3 regions of the Neorhizobium sp. P1_A6 genome follow, and region 1 is predicted to be linked to each of the others. Evidence: riboswitches for the same ligand, from Rfam matches in the RefSeq annotation. Region 1 holds a riboswitch; each other region holds the start of a gene.
The links. Region 1 has a riboswitch for cobalamin ahead of AC1D3C_RS05875 ((2Fe-2S) ferredoxin domain-containing protein). Riboswitches for the same ligand answer to the same signal wherever they lie in the genome.

Region 1 (3,256 bases):
GGATATCATCGACGAAGCGGCTCTTCTCGAAGGCAGGGCTGACGTGAAGACAATCGACACGACGAAGCCGCATCACGGCGTAGCGGTAACGATGGGTCGTTTCGTGCTGGTGTCGGTTCCAAACACCGAAGTCGAAACCAAGCCCGACGAACTGCCGCCGCGGGTCGGACTTCGCGTCGTTGACGAGACGGGCAGGCAGCTCGGCGACGTCGCGAAATGCACCGATCTTCACGGCGAGGCCACTTCATCCCTGCTGGTTGCTTTCGGTTGCAAGGAAGGCGTTCTTGTCGCCCGTCCTGGCGGACTTGATGGACCGAAACTGGAAATGCTCGCTTACCCATCTGACATGCCGAAAGGTTCGACTGGTACCTTGCTTGGCGGTAAGGCAATGCAGTTCTTCCTCGGCAACTACGGCGAGGACAAAATCGTCCTGATCGATCCGGACAGCGAGAAGCACTTCCGGCTGATCGCCCTGCCCACCCGCCGCGTCGACTTCCTGCTGGACCCAGCAACGCCGCGCAGTGCCTACATCCTGACGGAGGACGGTGATCTTCATGTGCTGGATGTGATCAAGGGCGAGATCGTTCGCAAGGGAAAAGTCACCGAGCCCTACAGCAAGGACGGTCACTGGCGTGATCCGCGGCCGCGTCTTGCCGTCGCGGACGGTCATGTCGCCATCACCGATCCGCGGCATTCGCTGGTTCGCATCGTCGATGCGGAGAGCCTGAAGGAAGTCCGCACGATCCCCGTCGAAGGAAAACCCTTTACGATCGTTGCCGTCGGCGGCTCCGGTGCCTCGCATTGAGGCGATATCCTTCGGTCCGCAATTGCAACGGCAGTTCCGGACCAGATCGTTTCATCGGGAGATGACGATGCAACATGCCCTCCCCGGCTCCTGATCACCTGCGAGACGACGGGTTGAGGTGCAGCGTTGACAGGCAGAGGAGGCCGTGTAAGTTCGCGGCGTCAAGGTTCTTCCGTCCTCGGACGGAAGCTAAGAGGGAATCCGGTCAAAACCGGAGCTGTCCCGCAACTGTGAGCGGTGAGCCCTTCGCCCAACATGTCACTGGCAGCCAATGCCGGGAAGACGGGCGATCAAGGCTTTGACCCGCGAGCCAGGAGACCTGCCTGACGATAGAAGTTCCGTGGTCGGGGTGTGCCACAGGAATGACGGTTTCGTCGGGCTATCTGTGCCTGCCGGAACCTTCATTTTTGCTGCCTCCTCCTTTGAGTGAGACGAAGGCAGTGAAACCACAGGGATTATCCTCCCAGAACGTATCCGGGCGCGCCGTCCTGCTGATTGCGAAATCCGCCTTTGCGGCATCGCCGCATCTGGAAATGCAACGGCTCGCAAAACTTGCAGCTGGCGTGACCGGAGCCGGAACGGTTCGGGTCGCCTTTACCGAACAGGGTACCCCCTCCCTGCGCGACGCGCTGTCCGATCTGCTCGACGAGGATGCCGAAACCGTCGTTATCGTGCCGCTCGTCCTGCCCATGGAGCCGAGCTTCCTTATCTGGCTGACGAAATCGCTGAAGCGCTGGAAAGCGGCCGATAGCCGGCGCTGGCCGGCCCTTTCGATCACCCGGGATATCGCCTCGAGCACGTTGATGGCGCGGCTGATAGGCGAACTGCTCGAAACCGCCGAAGCACTGGACGTGCCGCAGACCGACACGCCGCCCGTTGCCGAGGGATCGCTCGTGCCGGCCCAGAAACGCCGCGTGCTCGTCTGCCAGGGCGGTCCCTGCAACGCGGCCGGAGCCGATGTGATCTGGGGACATCTGCGCAACCAGCAGGAGCGGCAGAACCTGCGCACTGCCGGCGACGGCACGATGACCGCAAAATCCACCTGTCTCGGTCCCTGCAATCTGGCGCCCGTGCTGCAGGTATTTCCGGAAGGAACCTATTACGGCGGCGTCAACGAAGATGCGATCGACCGGATCATCGGCGAGCACCTACTCGGCGGTGGGATCGTCGAGGACTTCGCCTATCACCCAACGGGCCGCAAGCAGCGGCTTCGCACCCCATCCGAATAGAACAAGAGGAAAGAGAATTGACGTCGCACACTCTATCGCGCCTGGCCGCCGCCTGGCTCAGTGCCGCCATCTTTGTCACCGCAGGCACTGTCTTTGCAGCCGAGCCGGTTCGCGTCGGCGCCACCTACATCACCAGTGGCACGGACCCGGCCAAGGGCTCGAACGGCTGGGCGCTGGTCAGCCACGGGGTCGGCGAGAACCTCTTCACCGTCGATCGGGACGGCAAGCTCGTGCCTGAACTGGCCGAAAAGGCGCAGCGCACCGGCGACCTGACCTGGACCGTGACCCTGAAACACGGCCGCCTGTTTTCCGACGGCACGCCGGTGACAGCCAAAGCGCTGGCGGCGGGTTTCGACAACACATTTGCCAGCAACAAGGCGGCGCTCGCCACCGGTGGCAAGCTGACATTCGAGGCGGCCGACGACCTGACGCTGAAGGTGACAACCGAAAAGCCGGCGCCTTTCATCCAGGCGCTCTTCGCCGAATGGCCGCTGATCGCGTACAAACCCACCGCGGCCGGCAACGCCGTCTTCAGCGGTCCTTATCGAATCTCGGGCTTCAAGGCGGATGCCTCAATCACGCTCGAGCCTAACGCGCATTTTGCCGGCGCCGACAAGCGTTCGCCGGTTAATTTCCGCAAGTTCGGTGATGCGCAGACCCTGACGCTGGCGCTGGAAGCCGGCGAGCTCGATTTGGCTTTCGGCTTGCCGTCGGAAGTCGTGAGCCGGCTCCAGACAAACCCTGATCTGGCGATCAAGCCGTTCCCGGTCGGATACCAGTATCTCGCTTTCTTCAACACTGCCCGGCCGCCGATGGATGATGTGAAAGTGCGCCAGGCGATCGATCTGGCCTTCGACCGCAAGGAGCTTGCCACCGCGATCAACGGTGGCGACCCCGCCACCGGCGCCTACGCCTCCTATTTCCCCTTTGCGGGCAGAGAGGCACGCCCGACCGACCCTGCCAAGGCCGCAGCGCTTCTCGACGAAGCCGGCTGGGCAAAAGGCAGCGGCGGCATGCGCGAAAAAGGCGGCAAGCCGCTGCGTCTGCTGGTCATAACCTATCCGCAGCGTCCTGATCTCGTCACCATGCTGCCGGTGGTCAAGGCGGAACTCGCAAAGATCGGCATCGCCATCGATACGCAGGTGGTGGAAAACATCCAGCAGATGGCTGCGGCCGGTGACTTCGACATCGCGCTCTGGGCGCAGCACACTGCCCCGAGCGG
Region 2 (3,256 bases), on a different contig from region 1:
TGGCGCGGACCGAGTTCCGCAGCCGGCATGCCGGGCAGTTCCGGCGGCAGGCCGAGGCCGGGTGCAAGGATGACGGTGAGAAAGCCGGCAATGCCGAACATCAGGCCACCGCGCCAGCCCTTGAAGCCGCCGAACGCTTCCGAAGCAGCGATCAGGACGAGGGCAAAACCGATAGCCGACAGCATGTCCGCCGCAAGCGTGTAAATGAAACGTTCGAAGCCATCGGCGGGAGCCCAGGCCTCTTCGCCGTGGTGATGCTCGGCGGCGGATGCCGTGGCACCTGCGGCAGGTGCAGCGTCATGGCTGTGGCCGGCCTCGGGCGCAGCATTTTCAAACACCTCGGCCCGCAGGATCAGCGGCACGGTGGAGAAGCTCTGCATCACGGTCAGCAGCAGTCCGGACAAAAGCCCGGCGATCACCGCCGTGAAGACGATGTTGCGAAACAACGACATTTGGGAGAACTCCTCAGTGGCAGGGGAAGGCGAGCGAGTGGCGCGTGTCATGCGCGGCATTGTGGACGACTTCCAGATGCGAGAAGCCGACAAAGCCAACGATGAACAGGCCGAGCAGGGCCGTCATGCTGAGGGGAATGATCTTCGAGGCGGAAATGGTGACTGCAGTTGCAGTAGTTGCAGTAGAATTCGTAACCATGGTCTCGTCCTTTCGCCCTCCACCCGAGGGCCGTTCACGTTCTTTGTCGCCTCTGGCAGGTCTCCTGGCTCGCGGATCGGACGCCTTCTCCCGCCTTCCCAGAAGTCCGTTGGCCGGATTTCCCAGTGGCATGACGGCCGGACGGCCGTTTTGGTCGAAGACTTTCCGCTTACAGTTGCGGGGGCAGCCGCGGGTTGGACGGCAGAATTCCGTCGCACCGCATTCCCTCTAAAACCCTTTCGGGCACCATAGGCTCGGTCACTATAGACGAATTCGGCGTCACGGCAATCGCCTTTGCGACGCATTGACATGGGCCTGCGACCGGGCTTACTTGAAGAGAGATGGTCCCTTTCCGGCAACGGGGAGGGCTAAGAGAGAATGCGGTGCGATCCCTTTTCAGGATCAATGCCGCGGCTGCCCCCGCAACTGTAGGCGGCGAGCCATTGCCTAAAACGGCCATTTGGCCGTCAAGCCACTGGGAAATCCGGCCAACGGACTTCTGGGAAGGCAGGCAAATGGCGACGACCCGCGAGCCAGGAGACCTGCCGTCCGATTCATTTTGCTTCACCGGGCGGGGTGCTCCGGAGGAAGTTTCTCGATCACCGCAGAGGGATTTTCGACCTTCTGCTCCGCGCCCCGATTTTTCGACCCCGGCGGGAACGCGGCTGACCGATGAGTGACCACCGACCAGATGATCCGGCAACCGCCGGCTCGGCAGATGTGACGATTTTCGTCTGCACCAATTGCCGCGACGCATCCGACGGCGAAGTCCGGCCGGGCATCGCGCTGATCGCGGCGCTGCGTGAAGCAGCAAGCGGCAAACCGCTGGCGGTCAAGCCGGTCACCTGCCTTGCCAATTGCGAAAAAAGCCCGAGTGCCGCCTTCAACCACAAGAGCGGCTGGTCCTATGTCTTCGGCCATCTGTCGCTCGACAATGTCGAGGATATCGTCACCGGCGCGATGATGCTGGCCGAGGACGAGCGCGGTTTCCTTCCCCTTCGCGGCCGCCCGACCTGCCTGCGCGGCAAGGGCATGACGGCCCGTATTCCACCCTTTCATCACCATGAGGACATGCCATCATGAGCGTTTCGTTCGACCGCGTTCCCTGCACCGTCGTTACCGGGTTTCTGGGAGCCGGCAAGACCACGCTGATCCGCAACCTGATCGAAAACCTGAAGGGTAAGCGGCTGGCGATCATCGTCAACGAATTCGGCGATGTCGGCATCGACGGAGACGTCCTGAAGGGCTGCGGCATCGAAAGCTGCCCGGAAGACAACATCATCGAGCTTGCCAACGGCTGCATCTGCTGCACCGTGGCGGACGATTTCGTGCCGGCGATCGACCGTATCCTGGCCATCGAACCCCGCGTCGATCACATCCTCATCGAGACCTCCGGCCTTGCGTTGCCGAAGCCCCTCGTCCAGGCGTTCCAGTGGCCTGACGTCAAGGCACGGGTGACGGTCGATGCGGTGATAGCCGTGGTCGACGGACTGGCGCTCGCCGAAGGCCGCGTTGCCGACGATCACGAGGCGCTGGAAGCGCAGCGCGACGCGGACGGCTCGATCGACCATGACGATCCGGTCGAGGAAGTGTTCGAGGACCAGGTCGCCTGCGCCGACATGATCGTGCTCACCAAGAGCGACCTCCTGGATGCTGCCGGCCTCGCGACCGCCAGGGATCGCGTTTCCGCGCATCTGCCACGTGCCGTGAAAATCGTCTCGGCCGCCAATGGCGCCATAGATCCCGCCGTACTGATTGGCCTCGGCCTCGCCGTCGAAGACGATATCGAAAACCGCAAGACCCATCACGACGGCGAACTCGACCACGATCACGACGATTTCGACAGCTTTGTCGTCGATCTGGCCGCCGTCACCGATGCCGAACAGCTCGCCGCCCGCATTTCTGCAACGGCCGAAGCCGAAAACGTGCTGCGCATAAAAGGCTTCGTGGAAGTCGCGAACAAGCCGATGCGCCTGCAGGTTCAGGCGGTAGGATCGCGCGTGAACCACTATTTCGACCGTGCCTGGGCACCCGGCGAAGCGCGGACAAGCCGCCTCGTCGTGATCGGCGAAAAAGGCATCGACCGCGCCGCGATCGAAAGGATGCTGGCCGCATAAGAAGGCCCGAGGGAAGGATGCACATACTCGCCACCACATCGTCGTCGCTTGACGACCTCATCGAACCGGTCGACCTCAATCAGTCGCCGGCCGACGTGGTGGTGCTATCCTTTTCCGGCAGCGACCTGAACGGCGTTGCGGCCGTCTGGGGTCCGGATTTGACAAGCCTCCGCCTCACCAATCTCTCCGACCTTCGCCATCCTATGTCGGTCGATCTTTGGATCGAGAAGACGGCTACCCAGGCCAAGGTCATCCTCGTGCGCATTCTCGGCGGTTACGACCGCTGGGCTTATGGCGTGGAAGAACTTTCGCACATGGCGAAGCGGAAAAAGATCGCGCTGGCGCTGCTGCCCGGCGAATGCAGCATCCGCGACGAACGGCTGACCGTCGCCTCGACCGTTTCGGAAGACCGGATCGCCGGCATCCTGAGCTGTTTCCGCGAAGGCGGGCCGGCCAACATGCGGCTTCTGGCGAGGTTGCTGACGACG
Region 3 (3,256 bases), on a different contig from region 1:
CAACCGTTTCCGCGATCGATAGGAGAGGATCATGGCCCCGCGCAGCTCCGTCGAGATCTTCAATATCCGGACGAGGGCGATGCGGGTGGTCTGGCAGACGGAAGCCCTGTTCGAGGCGCCCAACTGGTCGCCGGACGGGCGCTACCTGATGCTCAACAGCGAGGGCCTGATCTATCGTCTGTCACCGGCGGGTGATGACGGGCCTGAACCGGTCGATACCGGCTTTGCCCGCCAATGCAACAACGACCACGGCATTTCGCCGGACGGTTCGCTGATCGCCATTTCCGACAAGGTCGAGTTCGGCAAGTCGACGATCTATGTGCTTCCCGCCGGCGGCGGCGTGCCGCGGCTGGTGACCCGGAATCTGCCGTCCTATTGGCATGGCTGGTCGCCGGACGGAAAAAACTTCGCCTATTGCGGCATCCGCGGCGACGAGTTCGACATCTATACCATCGGCATCGAAGGTGGCGCAGAGACGCGGCTGACATTCGGCGAGGGCCGCAATGACGGGCCAGACTATTCGCCGGATGGAAAATGGATCTACTTCAATTCCAGTCGCACCGGGCTGATGCAGATCTGGCGCGTCCCGGCCGCAGGCGGCGTCGCGGAGCGGATCACCGACGGCGGTTACGGCGACTGGTTTCCACATCCGTCACCGAAGGGTGACAAGATCGTCTTTGTCTCCTACGACGCCGATGTCTTCGACCATCCGCGCGATCTTGACGTCCGCGTCAGGCTGATGGACATGGACGGCGGCAATGTCGAAACGCTGTTCGAGCTTTTCGGCGGGCAAGGCACGATGAATTCGCCGAACTGGTCGCCTGATGGCGATGAGTTTGCCTATGTGCGCTATTTCCCTGTCGCATGAACGCCTTGCGCCGAAGATAGCGTGAGGGCATAAACAATCCTGTAAGGTGCCGGCGACAAGCCGGAGAATCGGGAATCCGGGGTGGAACCGGAACGTGCCCAACGCTGTGAGGTGGACGCTCGGCCGCAGGATTTTAAAGCCACTGGGATTTTTCCGGGAAGGCGGCGGTGCAGGCGGATGAAGCCAAGTCAGAAGACCGGCCTGACAAGATAGACCAGCCCGCGCGGACGGCGGAAAGGTTTCGAACCTCTTTTTGCCCAAAGGCTTCAAGCCGGGAAGGCAAGGGAGCGACGGCATTGTTGGGGACTTGACGATGCAGACTGATCCTTTCGCGCATGCCTTGCTGCCTGCAGGCGAGTTTTCCAAGGTCGAACGCGCCGCCGTCTACCGGGCGATCGAGACACGCCGCGACGTGCGCGACCAGTTCCTGCCCGATCCGCTGCCGGACGACTTGGTGATGCGGCTGCTCGGCGCCGCCCATGCCGCACCCTCGGTCGGCTTCATGCAGCCCTGGAATTTCATCCTCATCCGCGATCCGGCGGTACGCGAGGCCGCCCGGGCCGCCTTTTCGCGTGCGAATGACGAGGCCGTGGAGATGTTTGCCGAGGAAAGCCGCGACCTCTATCGCAGTCTCAAGCTCGAAGGCATCGTCAAGGCGCCGCTGTCGATCTGCGTCACCTGCGATCCGGACCGCGCCGGTCCGGTCGTGCTCGGCCGGACCCATAATCCGCGCATGGATGCCTATTCGACCGTCTGCGCCGTGCAGAACCTCTGGCTGGCGGCAAGGGCCGAGGGCGTCGGTGTCGGCTGGGTCAGCATTTTCCGCGACGAGGACGTGCGCGGGCTGCTCGGCATTCCCGACCGCGTCGAGATCGTCGCCTGGCTCTGCCTCGGTTACGTCGATCGGCTCTACGGCGAACCCGAACTGGCGCTCAAGGGCTGGCGCCAGCGCTTGGGCCTGGACGCGCTGATCTTTCAGGACCGATGGAACGGCCGCTGACTATTGCTGCGGCTGCGGTCCTGCCGATTTCGGATTGGTGAGATCGATACCCGCTTCGGGCAGGAAGGTCGGCCCGACGGTGCGCACCTTTTTGCTTGGGTCGTATGGCCGCTCCGGCGGTGGTGTGAGCACTGGCGGCGGGACTGCGGTCGCCTGCGGCTTTTGCGGCGGGTGGGTGCGCAGGTTGGTAATTCCGGAATAAGGCTCCTCTTGCCTGGGAAGCTCGATGCCCGGCACCTTTCGCTTGTCGTCGACTACAGGCGGCAGCGGCTCGAAAGAAGGGATGCAGCGCTGTTCGCGAATGGCGGCGAGAATGGCATTCCGCTCTTCCGAGGGCAGGATCATCTGCCGCGAACCGTTGCGCTCTGCCATCAGCGTGTCGCGGCTCTGCTCCATTCTTCCCAGCGCATCCCGCATCTGGCCGCAGACCTCGGCATTGGGGCCGCCGAGAACTACGACGCTGCCGTTGCCGCAGCCGGCGCGGCGCATGTCGACCCGCAGTTCACGGATGTCGGCATTATATTCGCCGAGCTGCTGGGCGTAGGAGCGCGCCGCAGACGTGTTGCCGATGATTTCCGGGCTGTTTCCAAGTTTCCGGTAAAGCGCTGCGCAAACGGCGGGGTCTCCCGCCAGCGCTGCGGCAGGCAAAAACAAGAGCGGTATGGTCAGCAGGCCGCGAAGCGGTATCGGCAATTCCGGCATCCTCTCCTTTAGTTAGTAGAAGATGCCATCATGGAACGTGCCGGTTGATAATCTCATAAAGCCGCGATCACCGCACGGTGAAATCTATCCAGGGGCCGGCTGAGCCCCGGGCGGGGCTCAAATCATCGCATCGAGAGAATTATGCAACTCAGGATTGAAATTGCAGATTGGGTTGCGATGCTTCCACGACGGCGAGCGCCGCCATGTTCACCACGCCGCGCGACGTGACCGAGGACGACAGGATATGCGCCGGTTGGGCCGCCCCGAGAAGGATGGGGCCGACATGCAGGGCGTCCGTGAGGTTGCGGACGAGACCAAGCGAGATGTTTGCCGCATCGAGGTTCGGGAAAACCAGCAGGTTGGCTTCGCCGGTCAGCGAACTGTCCGGCATGGCCCGCTTGCGCAGCGTTTCCGACAATGCCGAACCACCTTGCATTTCGCCGTCCACTTCCAGCTCCGGCGCCCGCTGGCGCACCAGCTTCAGGGCAGCCCGCATCTTCTGCGCACTCTCGGAATCGCGCGAGCCGAAATTCGAGTGGCAGATCAGCGCCGCCTTCGGGGTGATGCCGAACCGGCGGATTTCCTCTGCCGCCAGAATGGTGATCTCGGCAATTTCCTGCGCGGACGGGTTGTAGTTGACGAACGTGTCGGTGAAGAACATCGCGCCGCGCTGGGAAATCACCAGG

Region 2: it holds a riboswitch for cobalamin, as region 1 does, so the genes downstream of both, AC1D3C_RS23605 (DUF1636 family protein) here and AC1D3C_RS05875 ((2Fe-2S) ferredoxin domain-containing protein) in region 1, are expected to answer to the same signal.
Region 3: it holds a riboswitch for cobalamin, as region 1 does, so the genes downstream of both, bluB (5,6-dimethylbenzimidazole synthase) here and AC1D3C_RS05875 ((2Fe-2S) ferredoxin domain-containing protein) in region 1, are expected to answer to the same signal.

The regions. Positions count from the first base shown of each region.
Region 1 is NZ_JBFTZM010000002.1:367,423-370,678, reverse strand. It holds gene aztD (zinc metallochaperone AztD) at 1-805, shown strand, start outside; cobalamin riboswitch at 952-1,146, shown strand; gene AC1D3C_RS05875 ((2Fe-2S) ferredoxin domain-containing protein) at 1,246-2,034, shown strand; gene AC1D3C_RS05870 (ABC transporter substrate-binding protein) at 2,052-3,256, shown strand, end outside.
Region 2 is NZ_JBFTZM010000013.1:137,205-140,460, reverse strand. It holds gene AC1D3C_RS23615 (CbtA family protein) at 1-452, opposite strand, end outside; gene AC1D3C_RS23610 (CbtB domain-containing protein) at 466-651, opposite strand; cobalamin riboswitch at 689-917, opposite strand; cobalamin riboswitch at 977-1,215, shown strand; gene AC1D3C_RS23605 (DUF1636 family protein) at 1,324-1,734, shown strand; gene cobW (cobalamin biosynthesis protein CobW) at 1,731-2,768, shown strand; gene cobN (cobaltochelatase subunit CobN) at 2,786-3,256, shown strand, end outside.
Region 3 is NZ_JBFTZM010000003.1:185,856-189,111, reverse strand. It holds gene AC1D3C_RS07770 (NAD+ synthase) at 1-22, shown strand, start outside; gene AC1D3C_RS07765 (TolB family protein) at 32-868, shown strand; cobalamin riboswitch at 896-1,087, shown strand; gene bluB (5,6-dimethylbenzimidazole synthase) at 1,182-1,868, shown strand; gene AC1D3C_RS07755 (hypothetical protein) at 1,869-2,570, opposite strand; gene AC1D3C_RS07750 (NADP-dependent malic enzyme) at 2,719-3,256, opposite strand, start outside.